DNA from 2 places in the Cupriavidus sp. Agwp_2 genome. Region 1 is predicted to be linked to the other one. Evidence: predicted binding sites of a transcription regulator. Region 1 holds the regulator's gene; the other holds the start of a gene.
What was found. The regulator NrdR, encoded in region 1, represses ribonucleotide reductase genes. The targets are predictions, from matches to a motif close to CACNANATNTNGTG.

Region 1 (6,081 bases):
ACAAGCCGCGGAACGCGTTCATGATCCCCCAGACCGTGCCGAACAGGCCGATATACGGGCTGACCGAGCCGACCGACGCCAGGAACGGCAGGTGCGACTCCATCACGTCCATCTCGCGCTGGTACGCAGCACGCATGGCGCGGCGGGCCGCGTCGAGCAGCGCGCCCGAATCGTTGCCGCGCTCGCGCGCCTTCAGGAACTCGCCCATGCCGGATTCAAAGATCCGCTCGAGCGCGCCGGTGTTGTGGCGGTTGTTGACGGCACTGTTATATAGCGCCTGCAGGTCGCCGCCGGCCCAGAAGTCGCGCTCGAACCCCTCGGTCTGGGTGCGCGCCGAGCGCAGCGCCAGGTGCTTGCGGAAGATATAGGTCCACGAAAACAGCGACATGACGAGCAACAGCGCCATGACGGCCTGTGCCAGCAGGCTGGCGTGGAGCACCAGCGATACGATCGACAGGTCTTGCGTGACGGTCACGGGATTCATCGGGCGGACTTGATGGTAGCTAGGACGGGGGCGGGAATCGGGGCGGGACGAAAAGTGCTTCGATCGACGCATCCAACGCGGATGACGCCGGTCGCCAGCATCAGCTCGCCACGCCAGGCTTCCTGCGTGAACTGGACCGAAGCCGGGCCGACCCGGTCGATGCGCGTACGGATCTCGAGCTGGTCATCGAGGCGGGCGGGCGCATTGTAGTCCACCGCCGTACTACGGACGATAAAGACCACGCCGGCCTCGTCGGCCAGCGCCTGCTGCTCGATACCGAGCGAACGCAGCCACTCGGTGCGGGCCCGTTCGAAGAACTTGAGGTAGTTGGCGTAGAACACTACGCCGCCCGCGTCGGTGTCTTCCCAGTACACCCGCAGGGTCCAGACAAAATTTGTCATGGCCGCGATTGTAACGGAGAGAGATCGCGGTTTCGTGTAAACCCGCAGTACGAGTTTGCAACAGCAAGTTGCTGGCCAGCCCTTGACCAGCCTTGGCTGGCGGGTTGACGGCTTGCGGCGGGCGCACTCTACGCGCTACACTGCGCCCAACCATTCCATCTTGCGCGACTGGCGAAGTCAGTGGGCACTACCACGAGGAAGCGCAAGTTCTCTGGCGTGTTGTTTCTAACGCCTGCCGCTCGCCTGGGCAGCGAATGGGAAGCAGGGTGCGCCCTGCGCCGACGGTTAAAGTGCCGCCAGCGCCGGTCGCCGCTAGCCTTCCCCGCGCGCCCTAACCCGATGCTCCCGATGCTTGAATCGGATTCCCCTTTTTTCAGACGAGTTTCGCCATGTTCGAACGCAGCCGTTTCACGATCGACCAGATCGACCCTGAAGTCTTTGCCGCTATCCAGAAGGAAAACCAGCGCCAGGAAGACCACATCGAGCTGATCGCCTCCGAAAACTACACCTCGCCGGCCGTGATGGCCGCGCAGGGTTCGCAGCTGACCAACAAGTACGCCGAGGGCTATCCCGGCAAGCGCTACTACGGTGGCTGCGAGTTTGTCGACATGGTCGAGCAACTCGCCATCGACCGCGTCAAGCAACTCTTTGGCGCCGAAGCCGCCAACGTGCAGCCCAACTCGGGTTCGCAGGCCAACCAGGGCGTGTACTTCGCCATGCTCAAGCCGGGCGACACCATCATGGGCATGAGCCTGGCCGAAGGCGGCCACCTGACCCACGGCATGGCGCTGAACATGAGCGGCAAGTGGTTCAACGTGGTCAGCTACGGCCTGAACGCCCAGGAAGACATCGACTACGACGCGCTGGAAAAGCTGGCGCAAGAGAAGAAGCCCAAGCTGATCATCGCCGGTGCCTCGGCCTTCGCGCTGCGCATCGACTTCGAGCGCATCGGCAAGGTCGCCAAGTCGATCGGTGCCTACTTCATGGTCGACATGGCCCACTACGCCGGCCTGATCGCCGCGGGCGTCTACCCGAACCCGGTGCCGCACGCCGACTTCGTCACCACGACCACGCACAAGAGCCTGCGCGGCCCGCGCGGCGGCGTGATCCTGATGAAGGCCGAGCATGAGAAGGCCATCAACTCGGCAATCTTCCCCGGCATCCAGGGTGGCCCGCTGATGCACGTGATCGCCGGCAAGGCCGTCGCGTTCAAGGAAGCGCTGACGCCCGAGTTCAAGGAATACCAGCAGCAAGTGGTGAAGAACGCCGCCGTGCTGGCCGAGACCCTGATCGCGCGCGGCCTGCGCATCGTTTCGGGCCGCACCGAAAGCCACGTGATGCTGGTCGACCTGCGCGCCAAGAACATCACCGGCAAGGACGCCGAGCGCATCCTGGGCGAGGCGCACATCACCGTCAACAAGAACGCCATCCCGAACGATCCGGAAAAGCCGTTCGTGACCTCGGGCGTGCGCCTGGGCTCGCCGGCCATGACCACGCGCGGCTTCAAGGAAGAAGAAGCCCGCATCGTCGGCAACCTGATCGCCGACGTGCTGGAGAACCCGCACGACGCCGCCAACATCGCCAGCGTGCGCGAGCAGGTGGCCGCCCTGACCAAGCGTTTCCCGGTCTACGGCTGATGCATCGAGGCCGCTCCCGCCCTTGCGCGTGAGCGGCCGGCAGCCCCGCAAGCCACGCCCTTCATGGGGCTCCGGCTTGCGGGCCTCGCCAACCCGCCCCGCCACCGCAGAAGACCCAACGGAAATGGCGACGGGGTGTTAACTGAAGGTGGTCCGGCATGAAATGCCCCTTTTGCGGTCATTCCAATACCCAGGTTCTCGACACGCGCATGTCCGAAGACGGCGATGCCGTGCGCCGGCGCCGCCGCTGCGAGTCCTGCGACCGCCGCTTCACCACCTATGAGCGGATCGAGTTGTTCTTCCCCGCCATCGTCAAGAAAAACGGTTCGCGCGTCGACTACACGCGCGCCAAGCTGAAGGATTCGATGCGCCTGGCGCTGCGCAAGCGTCCGGTTTCGGCCGAGGCCATCGATGAAGCCATCACCCGCATCGAGGAAAGACTGCTGTCGCTGGGCGAAAAGGAAATCGCCAGCAGCCAGGTCGGCGAGCTGGTGATGATCGAGTTGCGCAAGCTCGACAAGATCGCGTATATCCGGTTTGCGTCGGTGTACCGGAGTTTCGAGGATGTTTCCGAATTCTCCGATGTACTCGCCGAAGTGACCGCGGGCAACAGCAAGCGCTGAGCGCCCTTCCCTTCCCCGACTTTCCACTCGTCTCTCAGCGCTCCCAGCAGTCCTGCCGGTACGCGGCGGGATTAGCCCCGACCGCGTTCAGCCGAGTGCCGGCCTGGTCCAGCAGGTAGGTGCCGCACGCGTCCGCCGCATCGACCGGGACCGCCTGCAGTACATAGCCGTTCGCTGTCAGCGAATTGGCCACCAGCGAGATGTTGTAGCGGACCCGGTTGCTGTCGCGCGGCGAGGTGCGGAACGCCGCCGGCAAGGCAAACGCCGCTTCTGCGGTGTCCTGGTCATAGCGCCCATTGACCGAACGAAAGCGCTCCAGCTGCTGCGCCGCCTCGGTCATCATGCCGCGCGCATCGGTGCGATAGCCGCGCCTGACGTATTCGGTGTAGTTGGGGATGGCGATCGCGGCGATGATGCCGAGGATCGATACCGCGACCATCAACTCGATCAGCGTCATGCCGCCCGTGCCCGGCATGCAGCGGCGGCCAGGGAACCTGTTCATTGCGAGATCTGCCTCCACGACAGCCGGTTGCGGGCGATATTGCCCTTCTCCACCACGCTGATGACATCGCCCGTGGTGGCGCTGGCGACCTTGAGGTGGTCGCTGCTGCCGCCGCCCCCGGTAAAGATGGTCGAGCCGAAGTTGCCCTGCTGGGCGATGCCCGATACCACCAGCACCCTGTCGTTGACCTTTATGTTGTCGTCTCCATCGACCTTGCCGTCGCCATTGACGTCGAGCACCGCATACGGCAGCGCGGCGCCGGTCAGCGCGGCAAAGTCGAGCAGGTTGGAACTGATGCCGCCGACGCACTCGTCGGTCGATGGCGTAAGCGTGGTGATCACCAGCCGTTCCGCGTCGGTCTTCGGCTTGACCACCACGCGCTCGCCCTGCGTCAGCAGGTCGATGTACCAGCCGCGCCGGGTGGTGTAGTCGACCGCATTGCTACTGAGCGTCAAAACGGGACGCGACACCCCATCCACGATTGTCGAACCAGGCGTCAGCGTCTGCGCGCGCAGGTCGCTGCGCGTCGCCGCTGCGGCATTGTTGTCCCACACGCCGTAGACCGAGTTATAGCCCGTGGCCGCGGTGTCAGCGGCGTCGTAGAAGCGGCCGGTGCCAAAGGTCAGCAGGAAGCCTTTCTTCGGATCCTTGGGATTGACCAACGCAGTGGGCGCTGCGGTGATCGGCTGAATCACGCCCGCGGCGCTTTGCGCGGTGAACAGCGGCGCGCCCTGCGTGGTGCCCATGCGGGCGCTCCAGGCCGCCGGGTTGTCGCCGGCGAGATCGAACTTCCACATCCGGCCTTTCAGGTCGCCGGCATAGACTGCCTGGATGGTCAGGTTGTCGTCGTAGACCACTTCAGGGCTGCCCAGCCCGTTGTTGTTGCCGCTCGCGGCGGTCTCCTTCGCATCGGCATAGATCTTCTGGATGCCATTGCTGGCAAACGGGTTGGCCAGATCGACGATGTACAGCACCGCCTTGCCCGTGCCGCTTTCATAGCCGTTGCCGAAGATCGCCACCCATTTGCCATTGTTGACGCGGCCGATCGCCGGCGTGCCGAGGGTGTAGCCCAGGTCATTGTCGTTATCGGCGGCAATTTCCCACATGACCTTCTTCTCGTCGAAGGCCGACGGGTCGGTCACGTCGAGCGCGAACATACCCTTGCCGCCGGCGCCCATGCCGCCGACCAGCACCGTGCGCCAGCTGGCGGTGCTGTCCGTGCCGCGCCGGATAAATACGTCGCCGGCGCTCGGCGTGGCATCGACCAGGAAGCGGTGGACGTAGTCGGGAGAGGCCAGCGCCTTGACCGAATTGGCACCGACGATCGCCTGGTTGGGCAGGTAGGCAAACTTTTCCACCCCGGTCAGCGCATCGAAGCCGTGCAGCATGCCGTCGTTGGCACCCACATAGATCATCGCGCGGCGATTGGTGCGGTTGTTGGCGAGAAAGCTGAAATAGCTGTTGCCGCCGTCTCCGTTCAGGTAGTCATAGCCGGCATCCGCGGCCTTCACGTAGATCGGCGAGGAGTTGACGATGTCGCCCAGCACGTTCGACACTGAACCGCCGGAGCCGTTGTCGGTCACCCGGTCGCGGTACTTGCCGCCGTTGCGCCTTTCCAGCGTGGTGTCGCCGCGCAGGTAGGCGACGATGGCCCTGTCGCCCCCCAGTGCGGTCTTCTGCGCGGTGGTCAGCGAGGCGTCGCTGTCGCTGGTCCACTGGAACGGCTTGCCGGCCGGCGCGGTACCGGGCGACCACGTATAGATCTTGCGCGACGCCGCGGCAGGCATCTGCTGGTAGGCATTCCAGTTGAGGTTCGTGAAGGCTCGGTCCGTGGCGTTATAGCTTTGCGACAGCAGTTCGCCGGTCCATGCGCCCGAGCGGAAGCGCGTCAGGAACAGCGCGGTGTCTGTGTTCAGCGTGGTCGAATTGGTCGCCGCCGACGAGGACGAGCCGCTGCGCGAGGCGATCTGCGTCAGCGCGTTGTTCAGCGCCGCGGCAAGCCCGGTAGCGTCTCCCGCGCTGTAGTTGTCGGCGCGCGTGTTCACCGCGGCATGCCAGAGATCGTCGATCTTGTTCTGGTCGCTGCTGGACGGCCTGGGCCAGCTGATCGTGCCCGCCTTCAGCTTGGCCAGGATGGCGTCGAGCACATCGCTGCGCGTGGTATTGGCGTTGGCCGGCTTGTTGGCCGGGTCGGATTCCAGCGAGCCTTTCACGCCCAGCCCCAGCGTGAAGGTGACCAGGTGCTGCCAGAAGGCTTCGTCGCGCGCGTTGGTCGGCACGCGGTTCTCGGCGGTGCGCAGGTCGTTGACCCAGTACTTCATCGCCACGTCGGCGAGGGTATTCGAATAGCCGTCCTTGTACGGCGCCACTGGCTGGTACTGGTAGGCCGTGCCTGACACCGGCGTGATCTTTGAACCCTTGCTGCTGTCGACAT
Region 2 (6,081 bases), 440 kb from region 1:
CGTTGCTGGCGCTGGTCTTCCACGCCATCGGCCACCCCGCCAGCCAGGGCCAGGCCGACGGGCTCGCCATGATCTTCCTGCTGCCCGCCCTCCAAGCTGGCGCGCTCACCAGCCTGCCGTTCGCGCTTTTTGCCGCGTCGATCTCCGCGCTGGTGGTGATGGGTGGCCCTTTCATGCACACCATCCTGCTGCGCCAGGCCGATGCCGGGCTGCTCGGCTCGGGCCTGTTCGGCCTGGTGTTTATGATCGCGGCGCTGCTGATGTATATGCTGGCCAACCGCCAGATCGCGCAGGAGCGGCTGGCGCTGGCGCGCGAGCAGGAATTGCGCATGCAGCAGCTGGTCAACCGGCTGATGGTCAATGACATGCAGGATGGCGTGATGCTGGTGCGCGCCAACGGCTCGGTGGTGGCGGCCAACCCGGCGGCGGTGGTGCTGCTGGGCGTGCAGGCGCATGAGCGGATCTATTCGCGCCGGCTTGGGGCGTCGGCGGAGCAGGGCAGCGGCGGCGGCAGCGATGCCGTGCTGTTCGACCTGCGCCGCATCCCGCGCCTGCAGCCGCTGATGGAAATGCTGCGCGACTGGCTGCGCAGGAATGACGACGTGCCGCGCATCCTGCAACTGCTGCCGATGGCGACCGGCGCCGCGCTGGCCGACGGCACCATGCAGCACACCCGGCTGCGGCTGCGCTTTGTGCTGCCGGGGCTGGCGGGTTTGCGCTCGACGCTGGCGCACGGGCGCACGGTGCCGTCGCAACTCGATACCGCCGCCTGGAACGAGCTCTCGCCCGAGGCCGCCGCCCGCCTGCGCCTGGCGATCGCGCAGAACGAGGCCATGGCCTGGTCGCAGGAAGACGAAGCCCTGCTGCGCAGCGAGATGCGCGATACCGTGCTGGTCCATATTGAAAGCTGGGAACGCATCGCGGAACAGGTGCAGCAGGAAAAGCTGGCCGCGATGGGCCGCCTGGTGGCCAGCATCGCACACCAGATCCGCAACCCGCTGGCGGCCATCAGCCAGGCCAGCGAGCTGCTGGCCGACTCCGCGCGGCAGGAGCCTGTTGCCACGGAGCGGTCAGATAACACCGGCGGCGCCGACGTCGATATCGACGCCCGCCTGCTGCGCATCATCAACGACAACGTGCGCCGGCTCGACCAGGTGGTGTCCGACGTGCTGCAGATGTCGCGCCGTCCGCGCACCGGCCGCAGCACCGTGCACCTGGCGCAGGCGCTGCCCGAGATCGTCGAGCGCTGGCGCCTGGAAATGCGTTCGCGCCGCCCGCGCGCCGGCGAGACCCGCCCGGCCGGCCGCGCCGACGTCAATGCCAACGCCATCCGCCTGACCGTGGACGTGGCCCAGCCAGTGGTGTTCGACGCCGCACAGCTGCAACAGGTGCTGGGCAACCTGCTCGACAATGCCTGGCGCTACTGCAGCCGGCTGCCCGGCTCGATCCGGCTGCTGGCGCACGCGCTGGACCAGCACCACGCCGAGCTGATCGTCTGGAACGACGGCGCCGAGGTCTCGCGCGAGCACCAGCGCAGCCTGTTCGAACCTTTCTTCACCAGCAACGCGCAGGGCACCGGCCTCGGCCTGTTCATGGCGCGCGAGCTGTGCGGCGCCAACGACGCGCAGGTGCGCTACGGCGCCGTTTCGGTACCGGCGCTGGTGGAGCGCACCGGCGTGCTGGCAGCGGCCGCGCGCGATACACTGCCGGCCAAGGCCTTCGTGCTGACGCTGCGCATCGAGACCGCCGACGCGGCCGTCGCATGAGCGGCGTCCGTCCATCCACACCCACCGCCATGCCATCCCGAACGCCCGATCCCATCCTCGTCATCGACGACGAGGCCGACCTGCGCGAGTTGCTCGACATCTCCATCCGGCGCATGGGCCATGACGTGGTGCTGGCCGGATCGCTGGCCGAGGCGCGGCAGAAGCTGGAGCAGGGCCGCTACAGCCTGGTGCTGACCGACATGCGGCTGGGCGACGGCCTGGGCATCGAGATCGTGCGGCAGCTGTCGGCCGCGCCCGAGCGCATCCCGGTGGCGGTCATCACCGCCTACGGCAGCGCCGACAACGCCGTCGAGGCGCTCAAGGCCGGCGCTTTCGACTACATCGCCAAGCCGGTCTCGCTGGAGCAGCTGCGCAGCCTGGTGCTCAACGCGCTCGGCCGCCAGCAGCGCGACAGCACCGAAGCCGATGCCGGCGGCAGCGCCGGCGCGGACGCCGCCGCCGACCGTGCCGCGGCCTTGCTGCCCGGCCACTCCGCCGCCATGCAGGAGGTGCGCCGCTCGCTGTCGCGGCTGGCGCGCAGCATGGCGCCGGTGGTCATCAGCGGCGAATCCGGCAGCGGCAAGGAGCGCGCCGCGCGCGCCATCCACGCAATCAGCGCGCGCGCCTCGCACCCGTTTATCGCGGTCAACTGCGGCGCCATCCCTGAGACGCTGATGGAGTCGGAGTTCTTCGGCCACGTCAAAGGCGCCTTCACCGGCGCCGACGGCGAGCGCGGCGGCTTCTTTCACGCCGCCAACGGCGGCACGCTGCTGCTCGACGAGGTGGCCGACCTGCCGCTGGCGATGCAGGTCAAGCTGCTGCGCGCGCTGCAGGAGCGTCGCGTGCGCAAGATCGGCGCCAGCCGTGAAGACGCCGTCGACGTGCGCGTGATGTGCGCCAGCCACAAGGACCTGGCCGCAATGGTCGCCGCCGGCCAGTTCCGCCAGGACTTGTATTACCGCCTGAACGTGCTGGCGCTGCGCATGCCCACGCTGCGCGAGCGCGGCGAAGACATCCCGGTGCTGGCGCGCGCCATCCTGGACCATCTGGCAGTGCGCTACGGCGACCCGCATCCCAAGCGCCTGGCGCCCGCGGCGCTGGAGCAATTGGCCGCGTACCGCTTCCCGGGCAATGTCCGCGAACTGGAGAACCTGCTCGAGCGCGCCTACGCCTTTGCCGAGAGCGATCAGATCGAAGTGGCCGACCTCGGCCCGCTGGATGCCGGCGCGCCCGGCGCCGGGCTGATGGCGCCCGCGCCCACGATGGCGTCCCCGGTGCCTGCGACCCAGTACGCGCCCTGGGGCGCGCCGGGCATGTGGGCGCCGATGCCGCCCGCGGCGGCGCCCACGCCCGCAGTGGTGGCCGAACCCGCTGCCGCACCACAGGCCGCCGCACCGTCCACCGCCCAGCCCGAACCCGCGGGCGACGCCACCGAGCGCGCCTGCCGCGGCATCGTCTTCCCGATCGACCTGACCGCCCGGCTCGAAGCCGTGGAGCGCGAACTGATCCTGCAGGCGCTGGCGCAGACCAATTTCAACCGCACCGCCGCCGCGCCGCTGCTGGGCCTGAACCTGCGCCAGCTGCGCTACCGCATCCAGCAGCTGGGCATCCGCGAAGCCATGGACGCCGCCGACCGCGGCGTGGCAGAGAACGCCGGTGACGGCGCGGGCGAGGGCACGCCATGATCAGGCCGAGCCAGCCCAACCCGCCCGCGCCCTCGCGAGCCTTCCTGCCCGACGCAGACGGCTGGGTGCCCGCCGCCCGCCGCGTGCCATCGCCCAATTTCGACCAGCGCCCGCCCGGCATGCCGGTGGACCTGGTGGTGCTGCACAACATCAGCCTGCCGCCCGGCCAGTTCGGCAGCGGCGACATCGAGGCGTTCTTCCAGAACCGGCTCGACCCGGACAAGCACCCGTTCTTCGCCACCATCCACCAGGTCCAGGTGTCCGCGCACTTCCTGGTGACGCGGCAGGGCGAACTGGTGCAGTTCGTGCCGTGCACGCAGCGCGCCTGGCATGCCGGCCAGTCCGACTTCTTCGGCCGCACGCGCTGCAACGACTTTTCGATCGGCATCGAGATCGAGGGCTGCGACGACCTGCCATTCACCCCCGCCCAGTACGACACCGTGGCCGCGCTGGTGCCGGCTCTGATGGCAACCTATCCGGTGCGGGCGATCGCCGGCCACAGCGACATCGCCCCGGGACGCAAGACCGATCCCGGCCCGCATTTCGACTGGGACCGCTTCGCCGCCGGTGCAGCCGTGCCGCCAGGCATGTTGCCCTATCGGCATACCACAGGGTGATGAATTCGTAACGTCGTTCCCAGTGGTCGTGCGCCCCTTTTTGGGCACACATACCCCAAGCGGGTAAGGGGCTATCGCATGCTCGCAACAATCAAAAAAATTTTTGTGAAATGTGCAGTTGCGAACGGTTTCTCTGAAACCCTTGTGTGTTCTAGGCTCCCGGGCATGTGGCGCTGCCGCACCCGCCAGCCCGACCGCGGATCGACCCCGAAATAGCGGTTGTCAAGACTGGTCATTCGGATTCGTTTCACTATACTTAGCCCAGTTTTCAGCAGCACCCACTATATCTAGTAGTCAAACCGGGGGCTGGCCCAAGTGTGAGGTGGCGGTTGCACAGTGTGTGCAACCCGTCCGGAAACCTCCGCAAGGCTGGCGAATCACAGAGAGTCCCTGGCGAAATGTTCTCGCAAAGGCAGTTTGTCCGTGCGCGGTCACACCGAAACGGATCCTTCTTTCCGCAGCATTTCGCCAGGGACTCTTTTGTCTCTTATATCCAGGCTAAAAACAGGACTTCACATGCAAACGGCCCAGAACGAACTCACCACGGGTGGCGCCGCCGCCGGCGCTGCCAGCCAGGCATCGAACGCACAGCAGACCTCCAGCGCCGCTTCCACCAGCTACCCGGATCACAAGATCATCCGTCGTAATGGCGCCGTGGTGGCGTTCGAGCCGTCCAAGATCAACGTCGCCATGACCAAGGCCTTCCTCGCCGTCAACGGCGGGCAGGGCGCTGCCAGCGCGCGCGTGCGCGAGATCGTCGAGCAGCTGACCGACAGCGTGGTGCGCGCCCTCGTGCGCAGCCGCCCGAGCGGTGGCGCCATCCATATCGAAGACGTGCAGGACCACGTCGAGCTGGCCCTGATGCGCTCGGGCGAGCATGAAGTGGCCCGTGCCTACGTGCTGTACCGCGAGAAGCGCGCCCAGGAGCGTGCCAGCGCCAGCGCCCAGGCCGTGGCCCGCGTGCAGGAAGGCGGCTTCTCGGTCAACGTGACCGATGCCGGCGTGACCAAGCCGCTGGACATTGGCGCGCTGCATGCACTGATCGACAACGCCTGCTCCGGCCTTGGCGATTCCGTCAGCGCCGAGCCGATCCTGAAGGAAACGCTGAAGAACCTGTACGAAGGCGTGCCGATGACGCAGGTGTACGACTCCGCCATCCTGGCCGCGCGTACCTTGATCGAAAAGGACCCGGCCTACAGCCAGGTCACCGCCCGTATCCTGCTGCACACCATCCGCAAGGAAATCCTGGGCGCCGAAGTGACCCAGACGGAGATGTCGGCCCGCTACGCCGAGTACTTCCCGAAGTTCATCGCCCGCGGCATCGAAGCCGAGCTGCTGGACGAAAAGCTGGCCACCTATGACCTGGCCCGCCTGGGCGCCGCGCTGGACGCCGGCCGCGACTTCCAGTTCAACTACCTGGGCCTGCAGACCCTGTACGACCGCTACTTCCTGCATATCGATGAAGCCCGCATCGAAATGCCGCAGGCCTTCTTCATGCGCGTGGCCATGGGCCTGGCGCTGAACGAGAAGGACCGCGAAGCGCGCGCCATCGAGTTCTACCAGCTGCTGTCGTCGTTCGACTTCATGTCGTCCACGCCGACCCTGTTCAACTCGGGCACCCGCCGCTCGCAGCTGTCGTCGTGCTACCTGACCACCGTGTCGGACGACCTGGAAGGCATCTATGAAGCGCTGAAGGAAAACGCGCTGCTGTCCAAGTTCGCGGGCGGACTGGGCAATGACTGGACCAACGTGCGCGCACTCGGCTCGCACATCAAGGGCACCAACGGCAAGTCGCAAGGCGTGGTCCCGTTCCTGAAGGTAGTGAACGACACCGCTGTCGCCGTGAACCAGGGCGGCAAGCGCAAGGGCGCCGTCTGCGCCTACCTGGAAACGTGGCACCTGGACATCGAAGAATTCCTGGAGCTGCGCAAGAACACGGGCGACGACCGCCGCCGCACCCACGACATGAACACGGCCAACTGGATCCCGGACCTGTTCATGAAGCGCGTGATG

Region 2: the regulator NrdR is predicted to act here: its motif matches at 4,348-4,361, upstream of LPA45_RS15085 (ribonucleoside-diphosphate reductase subunit alpha).

Annotation. Positions count from the first base shown of each region.
Region 1 is NZ_CP088083.1:2,781,140-2,787,220, forward strand. Features, by position in the region: gene tolQ (protein TolQ) at 1-484, opposite strand, end outside; gene ybgC (tol-pal system-associated acyl-CoA thioesterase) at 481-885, opposite strand; ZMP/ZTP riboswitch at 1,040-1,141, shown strand; gene glyA (serine hydroxymethyltransferase) at 1,275-2,522, shown strand; gene nrdR (transcriptional regulator NrdR) at 2,681-3,145, shown strand; gene LPA45_RS13065 (type IV pilin protein) at 3,180-3,647, opposite strand; gene LPA45_RS13070 (pilus assembly protein) at 3,644-6,081, opposite strand, start outside.
Region 2 is NZ_CP088083.1:3,222,902-3,228,982, reverse strand. Features, by position in the region: gene LPA45_RS15100 (sensor histidine kinase) at 1-1,766, shown strand, start outside; gene LPA45_RS15095 (sigma-54 dependent transcriptional regulator) at 1,796-3,451, shown strand; gene ampD (1,6-anhydro-N-acetylmuramyl-L-alanine amidase AmpD) at 3,448-4,068, shown strand; gene LPA45_RS15085 (ribonucleoside-diphosphate reductase subunit alpha) at 4,585-6,081, shown strand, end outside.